4 regions of the Psychrobacillus psychrodurans genome follow, and region 3 is predicted to be linked to each of the others. Evidence: riboswitches for the same ligand, from Rfam matches in the RefSeq annotation. Region 3 holds a riboswitch; each other region holds the start of a gene.
The links. Region 3 has a riboswitch for S-adenosylmethionine ahead of metK (methionine adenosyltransferase). Riboswitches for the same ligand answer to the same signal wherever they lie in the genome.
Positions count from the first base shown of each region.

Region 1: another riboswitch for S-adenosylmethionine. It lies ahead of ACQCPR_RS08325 (MetQ/NlpA family ABC transporter substrate-binding protein); the one in region 3 lies ahead of metK (methionine adenosyltransferase).
Region 2: another riboswitch for S-adenosylmethionine. It lies ahead of ACQCPR_RS18290 (acyl-CoA dehydrogenase family protein); the one in region 3 lies ahead of metK (methionine adenosyltransferase).
Region 4: another riboswitch for S-adenosylmethionine. It lies ahead of ACQCPR_RS13595 (methionine ABC transporter ATP-binding protein); the one in region 3 lies ahead of metK (methionine adenosyltransferase).

Region 1 covers NZ_CP189791.1:1,769,077-1,774,880, reverse strand. Annotated here, with positions in the region: partial or broken gene ACQCPR_RS08350 (VOC family protein) at 243-653, opposite strand; gene ACQCPR_RS08345 (PaaI family thioesterase) at 919-1,398, opposite strand; gene ACQCPR_RS08340 (carbon-nitrogen family hydrolase) at 1,468-2,244, opposite strand; gene ACQCPR_RS08335 (pyridoxal phosphate-dependent aminotransferase) at 2,330-3,493, shown strand; gene ACQCPR_RS08330 (PPC domain-containing DNA-binding protein) at 3,528-4,034, opposite strand; SAM riboswitch class I at 4,188-4,303, shown strand; gene ACQCPR_RS08325 (MetQ/NlpA family ABC transporter substrate-binding protein) at 4,397-5,218, shown strand; gene ACQCPR_RS08320 (methionine ABC transporter ATP-binding protein) at 5,276-5,804, shown strand, end outside.
Region 2 covers NZ_CP189791.1:3,694,050-3,699,853, reverse strand. Annotated here, with positions in the region: gene ACQCPR_RS18295 (transporter substrate-binding domain-containing protein) at 1-213, opposite strand, end outside; gene ACQCPR_RS18290 (acyl-CoA dehydrogenase family protein) at 225-1,400, opposite strand; SAM riboswitch class I at 1,505-1,605, opposite strand; gene ACQCPR_RS18285 (catalase) at 1,768-3,804, shown strand; gene ACQCPR_RS18280 (FAD-dependent oxidoreductase) at 3,965-5,302, shown strand.
Region 3 covers NZ_CP189791.1:2,649,377-2,655,180, reverse strand. Annotated here, with positions in the region: gene pckA (phosphoenolpyruvate carboxykinase (ATP)) at 49-1,635, opposite strand; SAM riboswitch class I at 1,831-1,948, shown strand; gene metK (methionine adenosyltransferase) at 2,198-3,394, shown strand; gene ACQCPR_RS12805 (gamma carbonic anhydrase family protein) at 3,539-4,051, opposite strand; gene ACQCPR_RS12800 (alpha/beta hydrolase) at 4,161-4,952, shown strand; gene ACQCPR_RS12795 (SRPBCC family protein) at 5,109-5,531, shown strand; gene ACQCPR_RS12790 (ArsR/SmtB family transcription factor) at 5,531-5,804, shown strand, end outside.
Region 4 covers NZ_CP189791.1:2,770,839-2,776,642, forward strand. Annotated here, with positions in the region: gene ACQCPR_RS13580 (nuclease-related domain-containing protein) at 1-35, opposite strand, end outside; gene ACQCPR_RS13585 (MetQ/NlpA family ABC transporter substrate-binding protein) at 544-1,347, opposite strand; gene ACQCPR_RS13590 (methionine ABC transporter permease) at 1,410-2,078, opposite strand; gene ACQCPR_RS13595 (methionine ABC transporter ATP-binding protein) at 2,071-3,096, opposite strand; SAM riboswitch class I at 3,306-3,410, opposite strand; gene ACQCPR_RS13600 (thioredoxin family protein) at 3,446-3,766, opposite strand; gene ACQCPR_RS13605 (toprim domain-containing protein) at 3,778-4,128, opposite strand; gene gcvH (glycine cleavage system protein GcvH) at 4,203-4,583, opposite strand; gene ACQCPR_RS13615 (arsenate reductase family protein) at 4,657-5,019, opposite strand.

The DNA of each region.
Region 1 (5,804 bases), 880 kb from region 3:
TCTAACTCCAACGTCCACGGCACATCACAGACTGGCGCACTCTATACGAGGAGCACTCCTGAGTGATTAATCCTACTCTGATTATGTCACCAGTCATTTTTATTATGTAATTTTATAGATATTGAAAGCTTTTTAATTTTAACTCTGTTCCTCAAGAACTTCATAATTTACGACAAAAAAGCTAACACCATGTGCTAGCTTCCTCAATCGTATAATGTAAGTTACTTTGTCTTTAGGATAAATTAATTCATTGAACTTTCATCCATGAAAAAAAGCTCCCAAAGATGCCCGTCAATATCCTCAAAACTCCACCCATACATAAAACCATGGTCTTGTGGTTCCATTGAAGGTTTTCCACCTGCTTCTAAAGCCTTGTTTACAATCTCTACGACTTTTTCTTTACTTTCAACAGATAATGCCAATATTGCTTAGTTACTTGTTGTAGAATCGGAGATTTCTTTTTTCGTAAAAGTCTTAAAATGTTCTTCAACTAACAACATAGCAAATATATTATCATTAATAATCATGCTTGCTGCAAGCTCATTGGTAAACTGAGCATTGAATTCAAACCCCAATTTAGAGAAAAACGCCTTAGACTTATTTAAATCTTTTACTGCTAAATTTACGAATATCTTATCAGCCTGAAACCCCATGTTACTCACCTCTACTATAGTATTGTCATTTACTTTATAATTCTCTATTCCACAAATGAATTCCTTCCAAGAATAAAAATATTTTATAGAATCCGTAATGCGACATAAGTGGCTAGCTTTTCTTCTTCAATTAATCTGCTGTGGTTGTTAAAGTGAATATTTCAATACCACCTCACGGAAAATCAACACTTTCTTTTTAACATAGCCAAAATAAAAAAGAACCTGCTAATAAAAACAATTTGTTTATTAGCAGGTTCTATATAATTTATTGTTTCCCAAAAGATGCAGGCATTAGAACAGCGATCACTTCACCACGAGCGCAGAGAACTTCTCCTGCAAATACTTCTGTAGTAACTTTGAATTTTTTAGGATGAATTTCTTCTACATGGCCAATTGCTTTTAGAACAATTTTCTGCGGAGTTGGTTTTAGGAAATCTACATGCAAGGAACCAGTAACAAAGCGAGGTGGTGTTTCTCCACTACCTGGTTCAAATCCATTCTTTCGATGTAGAGCAAGCGATGCAGAACCTGTACCATGACAGTCGACTAATGCCCCAATTAGCCCGCCATATACGAAACCAGGTATCGCTATATGCTCTTCCTTCGGTTCATAAATAGTTACTGTTTGCTCTCCATCCCATACTGTACGAAAGTGATGCCCTTCTTTGTTCATTCTCCCACAACCATAACACCAAGCAAAATCCTCCGGGTACTCATCTTGAATCGCGCGAATTATTTCTACCATTTTAATTCCCCCTTTAGAAAACCATACAAAAAAGCTATCTGTACGTCAATACAGATAGCACTATATCTTTTAATATAGGTCCACTCTACGGTCTTTAAAAACCGGAATCCTTTTTCTTACTTCTTCCACATCATCCATGTTTACATCTACTAAACCTATTGTTTCTTCATCAGCTCCAACCCAAAGAACCTCGCCCCATGGTGCGATTACCATCGAATTTCCGTTAAATGAATTGTTAGGATCTTCTCCGACCCGGTTTACTGCAACGATGAAACATTGATTTTCAATCGCCCGAGCTTGTAATAATATTTTCCAATGATCAACTCTAGTAGCCGGCCATTGAGCAGGTACAAAAATAATTTTCGCTCCTGCCAATGAATGGGCACGGAACCACTCTGGAAAACGTAAATCATAACAGATAACGCCCCCCATTTCGACATCATTCAGCGTGAAGATATTTTTGCTTGTTCCTGCCTCTAAGTATAGATGCTCATCCATTAATTTAAACAAATGCGCTTTATCATATTCAGCAATCAGCTCTCCAATATTATTTACTACGTACATCGTATTAAAGAAATGGTTGTTTTTTTGGGTTGAAACGGAGCCTCCAATAATATGAATATGTAACTCACTAGCTAACCGAGTTAGGAGATTTCTAGTTTCTTCTCCGTTTACATCAGCTGTTACATCAAGTTTTGTTAAGTCATAACCAGTATTCCACATTTCAGGCAGTACGACGATTTCTGCATTTAACATCGCTGCTTTCCGAATCTTTTCTTCTACTTTTCTAAAATTTTCTTTTGGGTTACCAAAAGCTATATTTAATTGGACACATGCAATTCTCATTTTTGACACCCCTATAGACATAATAATAAAAAGGTTATAAGATTTGACTAACAAATGCAACTTATTAGAAAACGAGGTTACGAACATGGAATTTTCAAACCGTTTAAAAAATCTACCTTCACAGTTTTTTGCTACACTAGTAAAAAAAGTTGGAGACGCAGTTTTAGAAGGTAGAGATGTGATTAATCTTGGACAAGGTAATCCTGATCAGCCTACTCCTGAGCATATTGTACAAGCACTGCAGGAAGCGGCAGCCAATCCATTAAACCACAAGTATAGTCCATTTCGTGGAACTGGAGAATTTAAAAAAGCGGCAGCCAATTTCTATAAACGAGAATATAATGTTGACATTGACCCTGAAACTGAAGTAGCGATATTATTTGGCACTAAAATTGGCTTAGTAGAGCTCCCGTTGGCACTGATGAATGAAAATGATTTAATGCTACTTCCTGACCCAGGCTATCCTGATTATTTATCTGGGGTAGGACTTGCTAATGTAGCGTTTGACACGATGCCATTACTCAAGGAAAATAATTTCCTTCCTGATTACAGTTCCTTAACAGAGGAGCAAAAACAAAAAGCTAAACTTATGTACTTAAACTATCCAAATAACCCCACTGGCGCTATCGCTAATTTAGAATTTTTCCAAGAAACTGTTTCGTTGGCAAAAGAAAAGGACATTGCCATTGTCCATGATTTTGCATATGGTGGAATAGGTTTTGATGGAGAGAAGCCAATTAGTTTCTTACAAGCTGATGGTGCAAAAGACGTAGGTATTGAAATGTACACATTGTCCAAAACGTATAATATGGCTGGCTGGAGAGTTGGTTTTGCTGTTGGGAACGCTAAAATTATTGAAGCTATAAATATAATTCAAGACCACTTATTTGTTAGTCTCTTCCCTGCCATACAGGATGCTGCAACGGTTGCACTCAATGATAGTCAAGAATGTGTAAAGGAATTAGTGGATTTATATGAGGGCAGACGAAATGCTCTTATTGAATCTTGTAACAGTATTGGTTGGCAGGTGAATGCACCAAAAGGTTCCTTTTTCGCATGGTTACCTGTTCCCGATAATTTTACAAGTGAAGCTTTTGCAGATTTACTTTTGAACGAAGCCGATGTAGCAGTTGCTGCTGGCAATGGGTTTGGTGGATACGGCGAAGGGTATGTTCGCGTGGGTTTATTAGTAGATGAAGATCGATTAAGAGAAGCAATTACACGCATTGGAAAGCTTAGTTTATTTTAAAAAATTGCAGCCCTTTAATGTAGGGCTGCAATTTTCATTTATTTAGCTGATTAGGTTTTTCTTTATTTGTTTCTACAGGATAAAACTGATTAGCTCCAGTTTCTTCGTCAAACTGTCTCTTAAACTCCATATCAACAGTTTCTGCCAACACTAGGTCTACTGTAATAACAGGATTTTCACCTTTAATAAAATGACCACCAAAAATTTTGCCATTTTGGTCACATATTGTACCGTGGAAATGCGTTTCAAATTGATCATCTCTTTGGCATACAACTCCTGTACCCTGCAAGAACTCAATTGGCCCCTCTTTCACCACAAGATTATTGTATCCTACACCTATAGGGGAATCTTCATTTGGTACTAAATACACAAATCCACATCTTTGAAAACTACCAAAACAACTAAGAATTGTAGCTGATTGAATTCCATTTACTTTACACAATTCCTCTATCCCTTCCAGCAGATCAGTTCCATAAATTAAACGTGCGCTCACTATCTTCCCTAGCTGCCCTACAGCATAATTTGCTCTAATTTTTGACAACGCTTACACACTCCCTATGTATAATTATTTATTGTTATTAAACATAAACTAATTCGAATGATATATGCAACTATAAAAAAAGTCTGTTGACTTTAATAATTTGATGTAGTAAATTATATTTTATGAACTGTTGGAAAACTTAATAGCTGATATCTCTTATCAAGAGTAGCTGAGGGACTGGCCCGATGAAGCTCGGCAACCATCCATATATTTTTTGTATATGGAAAGGTGCTAAATCCTGCAAAACATTTTGTTTTGATAGATAAGAGAGGACAAACGTATGTATGCGCCTCTCTTTCTACTGGAAGAGAGGCTTTTTATATTTATACAACGTTCTTAATAATTATTCGGAGGAATGACAAATGAAAAAGATTGGATTTTTATTATCAACGGTATTATTAACTGGAACTCTTGCAGCTTGTGGGTCTGACGCTGCGTCAGAAGCTAAAGCAATCAATGAAGACAAAATAGTAGTAGGAGTAACTGCCGGACCACATGAACAAATTGTAGAAGTAGCTGCAGAAGTAGCAGCTAAAGATGGTTTAGAAGTAGAACTTAAAGTATTCTCTGATTATATTCTACCTAACACTGCATTATCAGAAGGTGATTTAGATGCGAATAGCTATCAACACGAACCTTTCCTAGACACGTTTAACGAGGATCACAGTACTGACTTAGTACCAGTAGGAAAAACAATTTTAAATCCAATGGGTGTATATTCAGAAAAATACAAGTCAATTGATGATCTACCAGACGGTGCAACTTTTGGTTTGCCAAATGATCCAACGAATGGCGCGCGTGCACTATACATTTTAGAAGAACATGGCTACATCAAAATTAAAGAAGACAAAAGAGAAACAGCTAGTATTTATGACATTGAAGAAAATCCAAAAAACTTGGAATTTATTGAACTAGAAGCTGCTCAAATACCAAAACAATTAAGTGAAGTAGATGCAGCTGCCATTAATACAAACTTTGCACTTGAAGCAGGAATTAGCCCAAAAGAGGATTCTATATTATTAGAGTCTTCTAACTCACCTTATGTAAACTTTGTTGTTGTTCGTGCGGAAAATAAAGATGATCCAACGATTCAAAAATTTGTAAAAGCATATCAATCGGAAGAAGTACGAAAGTTTATCGAAGAAGAGTTTAAAGGTTCTGTATTAGCTAGCTGGGACGAATAATGGACTTGAAAACGTTACCGACTTCGGTAGCGTTTTCTTTAGAAAGGAAGATAGTAAATGATTGAGTTAGAAAATGTATCGAAAGAATTTAAAAGCAAGAGTGGAATAGTAAAGGCAGTAAACCAAGTAAATATTCAGGTTAATAAAGGAGAAATTCATGGAGTCATTGGATATAGCGGTGCTGGTAAAAGTACACTGATTCGATGCGTAAATTTACTCGAACAGCCAACGGAAGGCAAAGTTTTTATTAACGGTGTTGAACTTACTTCCCTTCCCCTCCCTAAATTGCGTGAAACCCGCAATAAAATTGGTATGATATTTCAAGGATTTAATCTATTAAAAACAGCAACTGTTTATGATAATATCGCCATTCCACTTAAGCTACTTGGATATAATAAAGCGCAAGTAAAAAAACGAGTGGATCAATATTTAGAAATAGTTGGATTAACTGACAAGCATACAAACTATCCAAACCAGTTATCTGGTGGCCAAAAGCAGCGTGTCGCAATAGCCCGTGCACTAGCGCAGGAACCCGAAGTATTGCTTAGTGATGAAGCAACAAGCGCACTGGATCCGGAAACTACTG
Region 2 (5,804 bases), 1.0 Mb from region 3:
TTCATCTACTAGTTTCATAATTTCTACATCATATCCAGTGGCGTTTCCGTTGTCATCCAACCATGAAATAGGTTTAGAGGCCATGTCATATGCTACTTTTACTTTGCGAACATCACCACCTTCTGATGAAGTAGAAGCCTCCCCGGAACTACAAGCCGCTAAAAAAGTTATGGATACTAAACCAACCGCCACTAATTTAAAATACTTATTCATGTTCATTCTCCTTATCCTTTTACTAAGTTTTTATTATTTACTTCTTCTAACGCTGAAAGTGCTAGTTTCTTAATAGTCATATCATCCATAGGAGGATTATGTAGTCCCGCTCGGACATCTCGATAATAGCGTTGTAGTGGATTAGTTCGCTGTAAGCTTTTGGCACCAACTAAACGCATTGCTTTATCAACAATAGTGATGGCTGAATTAGTGACTATATGCTTTGCCACGCTTACTTCATTAGAAAGTAGTTCTTTTGTAACATCATTGTCATAGGAAGTAGCAACTCCATAAATGACTAATCTTGCCTTCGTAAGCTCTAAATCTATTTCTCCTAAAAGCTGTTGAACGTTTGGCAGCTGTGCAATAGATCCGTTCAAGCTATTTGGTGAATGGGTATTGGCAAATTGTACTGCGTAGTCTCTTGCTGCCTGTGCGATTCCGAGATAGGTCGCTGGTATATGTAATAGCCACCCATTAATCTTTCCACCACTTGCGAACTCGGGGAGCTCTACTAGATTTGACTCATGAACGATTACGTTATTCAATACTAAGTCATTACTACTCGTTCCTCGCATGGATACAACATCCCAGGTTTCTTCAATGGAAAGGCCAGCTGTATTGCGAGGAATAAGGAAGAAACCAACTTTTTCTTTTTCCTCAATCCATGCAGATGTTAAAAAGTAGGATAGTACAGGGGATGCGGTCGTGAATATTTTACGTCCATTTAGTACCCAAGAATCTCCTTTTCTTATGGCTATAGTTCCAGGCCTACCCCCACGCGTTGGGCTTCCAGTTTGAGCTTCACTGACAGAACGATTTATGAGTGCGCCATTTAATACTTCTGCTGCAAAAAAGTCGAGTTTCTCTTTTTTCCAAAGTTTGTTTTCAAATAGTTCACCAACAACACCTAAGCTCCAACCTACTGATAGGGCTGTGTTGGCATCAAAGCTAGCAAGTGTTTCTTGTAAAAGAACCATATCGTATACAGAAAATCCATTACCACCATACGATTCGGGTAGTGTAAGGCTTGCATATCCGATATTGATCAAATCATCCACGTTTTCTTTTGGAAAAATAGATTGTTCATCAATTTCGGCGGATTTACTTTTAAATTTTTCTTCTAACTCATATAACTGATTGATCCAATACTGCTGTTTTTCCGTTTTGATGTACAAGTTATTCACAGTTGTCGTCTCCTTTTGATTTTAATTATTCCTATGTGTTAAGTTGGTTTTAAATGCAAATAAAAAACCCTTTTGAAAATCAAAAGAGTAAGTAATTTTATGTACACTTATCTCTCAAGTTTCTTGCTGGAAGTAGCACCATACCATAGAAGTGGCGGTTGCTGAAGCATCATCGGACCAGTCCCTCAGCTTCTCTTAATAAGTAGTATGGAGTTGTGGGAATAATCGTACTACTTAATCTGCAAGAAGTCAATAGTAATTCTTATCGATTTAGTATGAATTAAGTGTTTGATTCTATTTTAGGGGTTTTTGAACTGTCATTCAGGGTATAAACAATAGTGTAGATATAAGTAGAGGAGGAGTTTGTTTGGATAAGAAAGTAACTGGAAATAGCAAAGATGAACAATTAGAAAAATTCCGTGTGGACGATCAAGGACAAGCATTGACTACGAATCAAGGACTAAAAATATCTGAAGATGAATTTTCTCTAAAAGCAGGAGAACGAGGTCCTACTTTGATAGAAGATTTCCATTTTCGTGAAAAAATGACGCATTTTGATCATGAGCGCATACCAGAAAGAGTAGTACATGCTAGAGGTTATGCAGCTCATGGGGAATTCGAATTATACGAATCAGCAAGTGAATTTACGAAGGCAAAGTTCTTACAAACACCTGGCACAAAGACTCCAGTGTTTGTAAGGTTTTCTACTGTGGCAGGTTCACGTGGATCTGGTGAATTAGCTCGCGATGCTAGAGGATTCGCTACTAAGTTTTATACGGAAGAAGGAAATTATGATTTAGTAGCAAATAATATTCCTGTCTTTTTCATTCAAGATGCTATTAAATTTCCAGACCTGGTGCATGCTATAAAGCCAGAGCCACACAATGAAATTCCGCAGGCTGCGACTGCACATGATACGTTTTGGGATTTTGTTGCTAACAATCAGGAGACGGCACATATGATCATGTGGACAATGTCAGATAGGGCTATACCACGTAGCTTTCGTATGATGGAAGGGTTCGGTGTAAATACATTTCGTTTCATTAACGAGGCAGGTAAATCCCATTTTGTAAAATTTCATTGGAAACCACTACTTGGTACCCATTCAGTTGTATGGGATGAAGCACAAAAGATAAATGGGAAAGATCCGGATTTCCATCGTCGTGACCTATATGATGCGATTGATAATGGGGATTATCCTGAGTATGAATTTGGAGTCCAACTTATCGCAGAGGAAGACGAATTTAAATTTGATTTTGATATTTTGGATCCTACTAAACTATGGCCAGAGGAAGAGATACCAGTAAAAATTTTAGGGAAGATGACATTAAATCGTAACGTAGATAATGTATTTGCTGAAACTGAGCAAGTTGCGTTCCATCCAGGAAGTGTTGTACCAGGAATAGATTTCTCAAATGATCCACTACTTCAAGGACGATTATTTTCTTATACAGATACACAATTAATCCGTCTTGGTGGTCCTAATTTTCATGAGCTACCGATAAACAGACCTGTTTGCCCATTCCACAATAACCAGCGTGATGGATATGGAAGACAATCGATTAATGTGGGAAGAGTGAGCTATCATAAAAACTCTCTTGCTGGGAATACTCCGATACCTGTTAGTGAAGCTGAAGGTGGGTATTCGCATTATCAGGAGAAGATAGATGCTCGAAAAGTTCGTGCACGAAGTGAGAGCTTTAAAGACCATTTTTCGCAAGCTAAGTTATTTTGGAATAGCATGAGTAATCCAGAAAAAGAACATATTATTAGCGCATTTAGTTTCGAACTTGGTAAGTGTAAAGAATTGACTGTTCGTCAACAAGTTCTAGAGATGTTCGCGAAAGTTGATTTGGATTTATCGAATAAGGTAGCGGAAAATTTAGGACTTGTAGTGCAAGGTGTGAGTACTACAACTACTACAAAATCTTCCCCGGCACTTAGTCAGTTAAATACTTTTATGAAGCCACATACTAGAAAAATAGCTGTTTTAGTTGGAGAAGGGTTTGAAGAGGATTTACCTACAATTCTAGCAGATTTAAAAGCAGGCGGAACAATGCCAGAAATAGTGAGTGATCATCATGGATCAGTTGTTGGAGCTGATGGGACGTTGCTGCCAGTAGACCATACTTTCTTAACAGCTGATTCGGTATTATTTGATGCGGTATATGTAGCAAGTTTACATGGTAAAACAGCTATGTTTGAAAAAGAGGCTACGTATTTCATCAAGGAAGCTTATGCACATTTTAAACCGATTGGCGCTACATTTAGTGGTGAGCAACTAGTCGACAATCTTCACTTTACTGGTCAAGCTGGTGTACTCTCCAAAGAATCTGGGAAAAGTTTCGTGGACAGTTTCTTAAAAGCTATTGCTACGCATCGATTCTGGAACAGAGCAGTATAAATATCAAGTGGGCATGTCCAACTATTAGGACATGCCCATTTTACATAGAATATAAATTATATAGTGTTAGTGAGATAACCTTTGACCATTTTTCTTTGTGTATAATATAGACAGAGGTTTACAGATACTGAGGAGAAGCAAAAGCAGAGGGGGAAATTTCATGCATTATGTAATAATCGGTGGAGATGCAGCTGGGATGAGTGCAGCTATGGAAATTGTACGTAACGATCCAGACGCTCAGATTACAACGCTAGAAAAAGGGCATATCTATTCCTATGGGCAGTGTGGATTACCCTATGTAGTCGGAAAGCATGTTCCTTCTTCAACAGATGTAATAGCTCGAAGTGTAGAAATGTTCCGAAGTAAGTATGGGATTGATGCAAAAACAGGATACGAAGTGACGAAGGTGGATCACATAAATAAAACTGTATCAGGGGTAATCTTACAAACTAGGGAAAATTTTATATTAAATTATGATCGTTTACTTATAGCAACTGGTGCGACCCCAGTTATCCCAAAATGGGATGGTGGTCATTTATTAGGGATTCATACGATTAAAACGATTCCAAATACAGAGGCGATTATCTCAGATTTAGAAAATGTCCAGCAAGTTACAATAATTGGTGGGGGATACATCGGGCTAGAAATGGCAGAGAACTTTGTGGGTATTGGGAAAAAGGTGCGAATTATTCAAAGAAGCAATCAGCTTGCTGGTATATTTGATAACGATGTAGCATCTTTTATACATGAGCATGCAAAGGAAAATAATATAGAAGTATTATTAAATGAAGAAGTTCAATCGTTAAAGGGAGTTAATCGGGTAAATACGGTTATAACAGACAAAGGGAGTTATCCAACTGACTTAGTCTTAGTGGCTGTCGGAGTTAAACCAACAACTGAATTTTTAAAGGGAACTGGCATTGAAATGCAACTAAATGGGGCAGTTGTAGTTAATAATCATTTAGAAACGAATTTAGATAGTATTTATGCGGCGGGAGATTGTGCAACTCATTTTCATCGTATTAAAGAATTGAATGATTATATCCCTCTAGGAACTACTGCAAATAAACAAGGGAGAATTGCCGGATTAAATATGATTGGTCAACGGACAGAGTTTAAAGGTATAGTTGGCACATCCATCATGAAATTTTTTAATTTGGCACTTGGAAAAACAGGTTTATCAGAGAAAGAAGCAAAAAAGCTTGGTATTTCATATGAAGTCCATGTTCAGGAATCAACGGACATCGCAGGCTATTATCCGGGCAAGGAAACGATGCATATAAAACTGATCTACAGTGTTGGTGACCAACAACTTTTAGGTGGCCAAATTATTGGTGGAAATGGTGTAGATAAAAGAATTGATGTATTAGCAACAGCTCTTTATCATCAAATGACCTTTTCTGAGTTATTGGATCTTGACCTTGCATATGCTCCTCCGTTTAATGGAGTTTGGGATCCGTTACAGCAATTGGCAAAACGAAATACTGTAAAGAAATAAAAAAAGTAATGTTGACTATTTCCATTTTGTTGCATATACTAAAAAAAATAATTAGTAACTAGCGAAGAAAAGGACATGAATCATTTTAACTTTCTTATCAGAGAATTGGGTCACCGACTGAAAGCCCTTAAAGAAAAGCGAATGATTTACCACCTTGGAGCAATTATGGGGAACGCATTTATGTAATTATCCATAATCGGGAAACCGTTATCTTATATGAGAGCAAGCATCTATTTGTGTTGCAAATTAGGGTGGAACCACGACCACACTCGTCCCTTTACCGGGATGGGTGTGGTCTTTTTGTATTATGGAAAGTCAGTAAAAAATGATAATTTAATATTCAAGCGAAGAAAAGGACATGAATTATTTAAAATTTTCTTACCAGAGAATGGGGTCACCGACTGAAAGCCCTTAAAGAAAAGCGAATGATTTACCACCTTGGAGCAATTATGGGGAACGCATTTATGTAATTATCCATAATCGGGAAACCGTTATCTTATAT
Region 3 (5,804 bases):
TAAAGAGCCCAAATTATTCATTTTGGGCTCTTTTATATTTTAAATTTATTAAGCTAATGGTCCGCCTTTAACGGAAATATCTTCAGATACAGTACCAAACTTTTTAAAGTTTTCACGGAACGACTGAGCTAGCTCAGCTGCTTTTTGATCATATGCAGCTTTATCTGCCCAAGCATTACGAGGTATAAGTACCTCGGAAGGAACACCTTCCACTTGCTTAGGAATAGCTAAGCCGAATACTGTATCTGTTTCTGTATCAGCATTGTTTAGCTTGCCATCAATTGCAGCACGAACCATAGTACGAGTGTATGAAAGCTTCATACGGTTACCTACACCGTATTCTCCACCAGTCCAACCAGTGTTTACTAAGAATACTTGTGCACCGTGCTCGTCAATTTTCTTACCAAGCATTTCTGCATATACCGTTGCATGTAATGGTAAGAATGGTGAACCGAAGCAAGTAGAGAATACTGGTTGTGGCGATGTAACTCCACGTTCAGTTCCAGCAAGTTTAGAAGTAAATCCACTTAAGAAGTGGTACATTGCTTGTTCTTTTGTAAGTTTACTGATTGGAGGCAATACGCCAAATGCATCAGCAGTTAAGAAAATAATTGTATTTGGGTGACCAGCAACAGAAGGCTCTACAATATTTTCGATATATTGAATTGGATAAGCAGCACGAGTATTTTCTGTTAATGAATTATCAGCATAGTTAGCAACGCGTGTTTCGGCATCTACCACTACGTTTTCTAATACTGTTCCAAATGAAATAGCATCCCAAATTTGAGGTTCATTTTCACGAGTTAGGTCGATACATTTTGCATAACAACCACCCTCAATATTAAATACGCCATTATCAGACCAGCCGTGCTCGTCATCACCGATTAATTTACGGCCAGCATCTGCAGAAAGGGTAGTTTTACCTGTACCTGATAAACCAAAGAATAATGCAACGTCCCCGTCATCTCCAACATTTGCAGAGCAGTGCATTGGTAAAATGTCTTGTTCTGGAAGCAAATAGTTCATAATAGAGAATATTGATTTTTTCATCTCACCAGCATATTCAGTACCACCGATTAACACAGTGCGTTTTTCCATGGATACAATGATAAACGTTTCTGTACGGGTACCATCTACAGCAGGATCCGCTTTGAAATTAGGAGCAGAAAGAATAGTGAAGTCTGTTGTATGTGTAGCAAGATCTTCCTGTGTTGGACGGATAAATAACTGATGAGCGAAAAGATTATGCCAAGCGTATTCGTTAATTACTTGAATACCTAGACGTGATTCTTTATCTGCCCCTGCATATCCTTTAAACTCGAAGATTTCGTCTTGTTTGTTTAAGAAGTTAATCATTTTTTTATATAGAGCATCAAAAACGTCAGAAGAAATTGGTTGGTTTACTGAGCCCCAATCGATTTTGTCTTTTGAAATAGCTTCATCTACTATATACTTATCTTGTGGGGAGCGGCCAGTATATTTCCCTGTTTCGGCTTTTACTGCACCAGTAGAAGTTAAAACAGCTTCTCCTCTTGTTGTAGCTTTTTCCACAAGTTGTGGCACTGACAATTGGCTGCTAACGTTATTTCCTGCTAACAATTCTTTCAGTTCACTCACAGTATCGATTGAATTCATCTTGAATATACCATCCTTTTTTTATATTTCCTCTAAAAAAGAGGAAGTTTTTCTAGATATGTGAAATAGTATAACACATTAAAGTAATTAGTCTATACTAATGAAGTTAATATTTTTCTTTTGTGAATAAAATGCAAACAAAAAAATAGTTGACTTCTGCTACGTATTTACGTATGATGATGAATTGAACGGATACTCTTATCCCGAGCTGGTGGAGGGGTCAGGCCCTATGAAACCCGGCAACCTGTAATTGTTTTATTATTACAAAGGTGCCAAACCTGAGACAAGGTGAAATTCCTTGATTTGATAAGAGTGAAAGGTGCTTATGATATTAATACCTTTCCTCATGTGTATTTACGTGAGTGAGAGGTTTTTTTATTTAACATCGCCCTTTATCCTTGTGTGCCAAGTCCGAAACGGCTTCAAGTTAACTTCAATTCACAGCAATTACATTTACTCTTATGTGATGAAAATGCATGAAACATTTTGAATGGCTTGACATGGGAATGAGTACCGTATCAATTCTTGAGAGAAATCTCGCGGGATATAGGAGGAATAATCTATGACGCAACGTCGATTATTTACATCAGAATCAGTAACAGAAGGGCATCCAGATAAAATCTGTGATCAAATCTCTGATGCAATTCTAGATGCAATTTTAGCAGAAGACCCAAATGCTCGTGTAGCTTGCGAAACGAGTGTGACGACAGGACTAGTATTAGTTGCTGGAGAAATTACTACATCTACATACGTAGATATCCCTAAAGTAGTTCGTTCTACTATTAAAGAAATTGGCTATACACGTGCTAAGTATGGCTTTGATGCAGAAACTTCTGCTGTGCTTACTTCAATTGACGAACAATCAGCTGATATCGCGCAAGGTGTGGACCAAGCTTTAGAAGCAAGAGAAGGCTCTATGAGTGATTCTGACATTGATGCAATTGGAGCAGGAGACCAAGGTTTAATGTTCGGCTATGCTTGTAATGAAACACCAGAGCTTATGCCGCTACCTATTAGTTTAGCGCATAAACTATCTCACCGATTAGCACAAGTTCGTAAAGACGAAACTTTAGACTATCTTCGTCCAGACGGAAAAACTCAAGTAACAGTAGAATATGACGAAAACAATAATCCTGTTCATATCGATACAATTGTTATTTCAACACAACATCATCCAGAAATAACTTTAGAACAAATTCAAAAAGATATTAAAGAAGTAGTAATTAATCCAATTGTTCCTACAAATTTAATAGATGAAAATACAAAATACTTTATCAACCCGACTGGACGCTTTGTAATTGGTGGACCACAGGGTGATGCTGGCTTAACAGGACGTAAAATTATTGTAGATACTTACGGTGGTTATGCTCGTCATGGTGGGGGAGCATTCTCTGGTAAAGATCCAACAAAAGTTGACCGTTCTGCTGCTTACGCTGCACGTTATGTTGCTAAAAACATTGTTGCTGCTGGCCTTGCAGATCGTTGTGAAGTACAACTTGCTTATGCAATTGGTGTAGCTAAACCAGTTTCAATTGCTGTAGAAACTTTTGGCACTGGAAAGGTAGAAGAAGTTGAATTAGTTTCATACATTCGTGAACTATTCGATCTTCGTCCAGCAGGAATTATTAAAATGCTAGATCTTCGCCGTCCAATATACAAACAAACAGCTGCATATGGTCACTTTGGTCGTACAGACATTGATGTTCCTTGGGAGAAAACAGATAAAGCTGCAGCGTTAAAAGAAAAAGCTGGATTATAAGTAGTATGAACAAAAAAGGCTTTCCTATAATGGAAAGCCTTTTTTCATACAAATAATAACTATCTAATAATACAGCTAATTTTCGTTTCAGGAGGAATTGAACAGCATATATAGTTTTCTTTTACCAGAAAGATCATTAACAAATTATTTTTGAAGGGATTTATAGTATTGACCTTTTTCTACATATTCCCGGATAATTCTTTGTACATCAGCTTTATCGTCTTCATTTAGCTCACGCACCACTTTTGCTGGGCTGCCTAATGCTAATGAATTTGGAGGTATTTTTTTGCCAGGCGGTACGAGACTTCCAGCTCCGATAAATGCACCATCTCCAATTTCAGCACCATCTAAAATAATCGATCCCATTCCTATTAAAGCTCCTTTACGTATAGTACAACTATGTAAAGTCACCTGGTGTCCGATAGTTACTTCATCTTCAATAATAAGTGGCTTATTTGGACTCTGATGTAAACAGCTTAAATCTTGTATACTTACTTTACTTCCAATAATAGTAGGAGCAACATCCCCTCTAATTACCGTATTAAACCAAATTGTAGTCTCTGGACCGATTGTCACATCACCTGTTATTGTGACATAATCAGCTATAAAAGCAGAGTCGTCTATAGTCGGTGTTTTACCTTTATATGGATAAATCATTTCACATACACTCCTTTTGAAATTAGATTATAATTAATCGTATCAGACATAAAGATTGAAAGAAACCTAATACCATGAAATTGCAAGGAAAGAAAAGAGGTTTGTTTATATGTGGAAATGGGAAACAGAAGGAAAGCCTAAAGCAGTAATAGTTATTGTTCATAGTGCTTATGAGCATCACAGAAGATATGCTTGGTTAATTGAAAAGTTAAGAAGTTCTAACTATCATATTGTAATGGGTGACCTGCCAGGCCATGGAGAATTAAAGAAAACAAAAACTATTCATGATGAATCCTTTGAACAGTATAAGAACTACATTAAGCAAGCGTTGCAAGTTGCAGTTACGTATGATCTTCCAATATTTTTAATGGGACATGGCTTTGGAGCCACTTTACTTATAAAAGTTTTGCGTAAACTAGATATTGAATACGCTGGTGTAATACTAACATCTCCATGGTTACAGCTTCAAAAGCTCCCTTCGAAATGGACCAACACACTAGCAAAGTTATCAGTACCACAGAAAATCAATCATGATATTCACTTAAATGAATTAACGAGAAATTATGAAGTGTTCCAACAATTCGCATCAGATCCCACCTATAGAACCTTCATTTCGACAGAATGGTACAAGGAACTCCAAGCACTAATAAAATCTGTGAATCAATTGACCATCTCCATACCAAATAAACCGATTCTTGTTATGACTGGAGAGCGGGATAAGATTACAGATACAAATGCTGCAGCTAGTTGGTTAAGAAAACAAGAACTTTCTGAATATCAATACAAAGAATGGAAAAATTGCTTCCATGATCTCTATCAAGAACCGGAGCGGGAAGAAATCTTTACATATTCTCAGTCATTTATCAATAATGTACTCACGGACATTGGCTATATTGTTTGAAATTAAAATCCTATCTACTAACTGTAGATGGGGTTTTTCTTATTTTGAGCTAAACAAAAGAATGAGTATATACTAAAAGTTGACATAACACCTTTTGGTTATATATAATATAACACCTAAGGGTTACATAACAAAGTTGAAAAAGGAGCTTTTTTCATGAAAGAAAATTTACCTGATATTACGCAAACAGTTTTAGTAGAGGCACCAATACAAAAAGTATGGAATTATGTTTCAACTGCGGAAGGAATCTCTGCTTGGTTTATGCCAAATGATTTTCAAGCTAGGGAAGGATACGAGTTTACTATACAGTCGCCATTTGGACCATCACCATGTAAGGTGCTTGAGATTGACGAACCACATAAACTATCATTTCAATGGGACACAGATGGTTGGTTTGTTACATTTCTTTTGAAAGAGATTGGTACTCAAACTGAATTCACATTGATTCATGGTGGTTGGAAAGATGGAGAAGCACTAGTTCCAAAAGCTAAAATGTCCGGTGCAGCTGTCCGTGGCACGATGGAACAAGGTTGGGTTGGAATTGTACAAAACAAATTTAAGCAAGTTGTCGAAGTTTAATGGAAGAAGTTGTTAAAAAGGTGGATGTTTTTCAAGCGATTGCTGATCCGACAAGAAGAGATGTCCTTAGACTCTTAGCAAACAAAGAGAGGTCTATTGCCGAAATATCTTCCCATTACGATATGAGCAGAACAGCGATTGTTAAACATCTTAATGTATTAACTGATGCAGGTTTAGTGAATGGTCAAAAGTCAGGCAGAGAAAAAGTGTATCATTTACAACCGGAGCCATTGACGGAAGTAAAGCAGTGGCTCGACTACTATGAACAATTCT
Region 4 (5,804 bases), 120 kb from region 3:
ACATATTTTGAAGGGGAATACGGTTTAATTATCAAATTATCATCACCTCTTCAACACAATATCACGAATAGTTAGTCTTTTCTAGACTAAATTTTTTATTGTGCAGATTGGTGAATAAAGAATGCTTGAAAAGCGGTATTGACTCTTTTTAGTGCTCACTTTCTGCTGGACGGATACCAGAATGGCTCGAGCACTTTGACTACTCGAGCGGGCGGTTGCGACTTCTTCTTGGGCTTTCGTCCTACCCCCGGGCGGATAGCAGGATGGCTCGAGCGCTTAAAATACTCGAGCGGGCGGTTGCGACTTCCTCTTGGGCGTTCGTCCTACCCCCGGGCGGATAGTAGGATGGTTCGGGCGCTTAATATACTCAAGCGGGCGGTTGCGACTTCTTCTCGGGCGTTCGTCCTCACCCGGGCGGATAGCAGGATGGCTCGGGCTCTTAAAATACTCGAGCGGGCGGTTGCGACTTCCTCTTGGGCTTTAGCCATTCGCCCGCACAAAAAAACAGACACCCGAAGATGTCTGTTTCCTCAAATAATATTATTATTTTACGGGTACTACCGATCCGCCCCACTCGCTTAGGATGAAGTCTTGAATTTCTTCAGATTTCAATGCTTCTACTAATGCTTTAATCTCTTTATTGTCTTCATCACCTGAGTTTACAGCAATGATATTCACATATGGAGATTCAGAGTCTTCAATTGCAATAGAGTCTTCTAATGGATTGATACCAGCGTCTATTGCGTAGTTAGAGTTGATTAATACTGCATCGCCTTCTTCATTCTCATATAACTGAACCATCAGAGCAGATTCATAGTTAGCGTCAAATTCAAGATTTTTAGGATTTTCAACGATGTCTTTCACTTCAGCTTTTGTTTTGTCAACACCATCTGCTAATTTAATAAGACCTTTTGCTTCTAACATAGCAAGAATACGTCCGTGATCTGCAACAGAGTTACTCATTAGAATTGTTGCACCTTCTGGTAGCTCTTCAATAGAACCGTATTTTTTAGAATATAAACCGATTGGTTCGATATGTATACCGCCTGCATTAGCGAAGTCATATCCAAAATCAGCTTTTTGTGATTCAAAGTAAGGGATATGTTGGAAATAATTCGCATCCAAGTCACCTGAATCTAAATCTTTGTTTGGTAATACATAATCTTGATACGTTTCTACAACAAGTTCAATTCCTTGTTCTTCAAGAATTGGTTTAACTTCTTCTAATATAACTGCATGAGGTACGTTCGATGCACCTATTACAAGTTTACTACCCTCTTCTTCTCCGCACGCTGCAAGTGTTAATGCACTCACTGATAATAAAGCTCCAGCTAATAACTTCTTCATTTTCAAATCTCTCCCTTTTTACCTATGATTTCTATGTGATCGAGTACTCTCGTTTACACCTATTATCGTTTATCTATTTTTGTAGTAATTAAATCGCCTATCCACTGAATTATAAATACCATGATTAATATTAGTATTGTGGCAACAAGTGTTACATCTGTTCTACCTCTTTGGAATCCATCTAAGAATGCTAGCGTTCCTAGTCCCCCAGCACCTATAATACCGGCCATAGCTGTATAACCAACTAGTGAAATTCCCGTAACCGTAATCCCTGATACTAATGCGGGCATAGATTCTGGCAGTAGAACCTTCCAAATAACAGTAGAAGTTTTAGCGCCCATCGATTTAGCTGCTTCTAGTACTCCTTTATCAATTTCTCGTAGAGCTATCAACACCATACGAGCGTAAAATGGAGCAGCTCCAATAACTAAAGCTGGGAATGCAGCATTTGGCCCACGCATTGTTCCAACTAAAAACTTCGTTAATGGGATTAATAAAATAATCAAAATAATAAATGGAATGGAACGGAATATATTAACGAAAGCACCTGTTAACCAGTTTGCTAACTTGTTCGCCCATGCTTGATGAGGACTAGTTAAGAAAAGTAAAAGACCGAGCACTAGCCCAATAATTGCTGTCAGTATAGTAGATACTGCAGTCATATATAATGTTTCAACGGTTGCTTCCCACATTTTTGGCCAATCAACATTAGGAAATAAATCATTAATCATTGTTGATCACCTCTGTATTTACTTTTTGTTCATGTATATAGCGGATGGCCTCATCCACCAATAATGCATCTCCTTCTAGTTGAAGGATTAAGGTACCAAATGCGCCATTTTGTGTATGCGAAATATTACCTTGAACAATATTGACTTCTAAATCAAATTGCTTAATAAGTCTAGACAATATTGGTTGTTCTGTTTGCTCTCCAACAAATACTAGCTTTATCAGCTTGCCATTTGGATATAGCTCTTTTAAATGCTGTATTGTTTGTATTGCTTTATTGGAATCACTGACTTGCGAGACAAAACGTTTCGTAATAGGTTGTTGCGGGTTTTGGAATACATCTAGTACTTTTCCTTCTTCTACCACATGACCTTTTTCCATTACTGCAACACGACCGCAAATCTTTTGAATAACCTGCATCTCGTGGGTAATCAATACAATTGTCAGCCCTAATTTTTCATTGATACTAACTAATAAGTCTAAAATTGAGTCCGTAGTTTCTGGATCTAACGCAGAGGTCGCTTCATCGCAGAGAAGCACTTCTGGACGATTGGCTAATGCCCGTGCAATTCCGACACGTTGTTTTTGTCCTCCTGATAGCTGTGAAGGATAATAATGTCCGCGACCTTCTAAACCAACTAAATCAATTAGTTCCTCTACTCTTGAAGAACGTTGTGCTTGTGGAACACCAGCAATTTCTAATGGAAAAGCAATATTTTCCGCAACCGTTCTTGACCATAACAGATTAAAGTGTTGGAAAATCATACTTACCTTTTGTCTTACTTGACGAAGCTTCACTTCATTTATCTTTGTAATATCTTGATTGTTGACGATAATTTGACCCGAAGTTGGCTTTTCTAATCCATTCAATAATCGAATAAGTGTACTCTTTCCTGCACCACTGTATCCAATGATGCCGAAAATTTCACCTTTCTTTATGTCAAGATTCACCTCTTCAACTGCAACGATTGTACCTTGTTTCGTGCTAAATTTTTTCGAAACATTATTTAAACTAATCATGGGAACCTTGCCACCTTTCTACGAAATGCTCAATTGCCTATCTATCTTCAAGAAATATTGTATGAATTTTTAATCCTGCATTTTAAAACTACTCAATGAGTCAACAGTTACTATGTAAATACATATACTTCCCATTTCTATCTAAAAAAACCCTCCTGCAAAAGAGCAGAAGGGTTTTAAGTTATTTATTTTAATAACGTTCATCCATTCTCTCATTTCCCAAAGCAATAGCTTTGCGTGATTTGGCACCATTTCATTTACATGACGGTTGCCGGGCTTCATAGGGCACTTCCCTCCACCACTCTTAATAAGAGTAACACTATTTAATTTGTTGGTATATCGAATATTATCACACGACTACTTGCTCGTCAATACTTTTTATTGTCTCTAATATAAATGGAACTGCTTGAAATGCATATATCTTTTTATGTACAGTTCCACCTTTAGCGATTATCAGACATGGTACGCTTTCAATATAATAATCCATTGCAAAATTCTCTAGATAGTTAATATTTGCTTGGCCAATTGAAAAAGGCATCATCTCTTGTACAACTTGCATCATTTTACTTGCAACTTGGCATGTTCCACATAAGGGTGTATAAATATAGAACATTGTAAGCTGACCACTGTTCTTATGGTCGTTCCACTGTTCAAGTGTCCATTCATTCACATTACATCATCCTAAAGTAAATATTGTCTCTTCACTTTTATATTAACACTTTTTAATATGGATGCCAAAACTTTGAACGGTGTAGTCGCCACTTCACAATACATTGGATTGGTATATAGATGAATAGCTTCAGGGTATTCTTTCCTGACGATGGAGCGAATTTGCTCACCTGATCTATCCGCATCTAAAAACGCATAAATAGGAATACCGTCGTAAGGACTTAAAATCTCTTCTAGCTTTACATTGGATATCGTTCCGTTTGTACAAATAATTTCTGTTGATTCATCAAGTAATTTTAAAAGCTTTAATTTATCTGATCTTCCCTCAACTATAATTATTTTTTCACTAAAGACAATAGCCATTCAGCATCTCTCCCAACTATGCCCTTTCCAATATTATATGAAAAAAACGCCGACATTAAGCGGCGTTTTCATAATTATTCTGAAATTAATTCTTCGTATTTTTCTGGAGAAAGTAAACCATCGACTTCCGTTACATCAGCTGGCTCTACAACAATCATCCATGCATTTTCATAAGGGGATTCGTTTACATATTCAGGGTTATCTTCTAATTCTGTATTTACATCTACTACTTTACCGCTTATTGGTGCATACAGTTCAGATACAGTTTTTACAGACTCTACACTACCAAATGGATCTCCTGCTTTAATATCATCTCCGACTTGTGGAAGCTCGACAAACACGATATCTCCAAGCTCTGATTGTGCAAATTCAGTAATACCGATACGGATATTTCCGCCTTCAGTCTTTACCCATTCGTGCTCTGCTGAGTATTTTAAATCTTTAGGTGCGTTCATATATATACCCCTCTCCATTAATAATACATTCATCTACTATATTCACATATTTTTATAGTAAAAACAAGTGACTTTAAGAAGTCTTCCAAACATCCTCAAACTGTTGTTCCTTGAAGCCTAGCGTTAATTTTTCACCATCAAAAACAACTGGACGTTTAATAAGCATTCCATCAGAAGCAAGCAAGGCTAATTGCTCATCTTCTGACATTGTTGGAAGCTTGTCTTTTAGACCAAGTTCACGATATTTCATACCAGAAGTATTAAAGAATTTTTTGAGTTCTAAGCCACTTACTTCGAACATTTTTTGAAGCAAATCTTTAGTTGGGGGATTTTCAGCTATATGGTTGTCTATGTATTCTATATCATTGTCCTTTAACCATTTGCTCGCTTTTCTACACGTTGTACATTTAGGATAGCCATAATATTGAATAGTCATGTTGTACCACCTTTTTCTTTTTATCATACATAATAGTGTAAGAGATGAGCAATCATTTTGAACAGTGAAATGTTTTTATACAATGAATTATAATTCATAAAAAGATATTAAATAATTAAATCTGAACATTAGGTTATGACCACTAGATCCATATCACACATCTAAATTAAGAAAAGCCTGGCAAAATGACGCCAAGTCCTCTTTCAACAAAAACCTAGATATGCAGTTGACCTTCGCTTCGCTCCGTCCAGGGTCTTCTGCTCGCGCTGTCCCACTGGAGTCGCAGTCGCCGCCCGAAGCGGAAGTCAACACTAGAGAAAAGCTACAAACTATTCCTAAAGTAAGCTCACGGAGGTGCAATTTTGTGAGCTATTCACTTCTTTCTAGTGCAAATACTCACTATTTCTCTTTATTTCCACTAGTGTAAAAGAAAACCTACTTTACTTTCCTCCTCTATTATTGGATCCACACATTTCTAATGCAAATGCGATTACAATAGTTTGATCCATCTCTAAAATTTGACCAATCTTATCATCTAAGAGATAAGCTGTGCTCAATCTTCTAATGAAGTACTTCACACTGCTTGATTGTAGTGCAAGGTGGCGACTCCAGCGGGAATAGCGCGAGCTGAAAGCCCCTCAGAAACGTAGTGACGAGGAGATTGAAGCCGTGCCCGCGGAAAGCGTCCACCTAGAACGGAAATCAGAGTAGTTCTCACTATTTAAAATGCTTTTATGAAATTGATTCAAAAGGATATTAAAATAGTGAAACTCAAAAATTTGGTT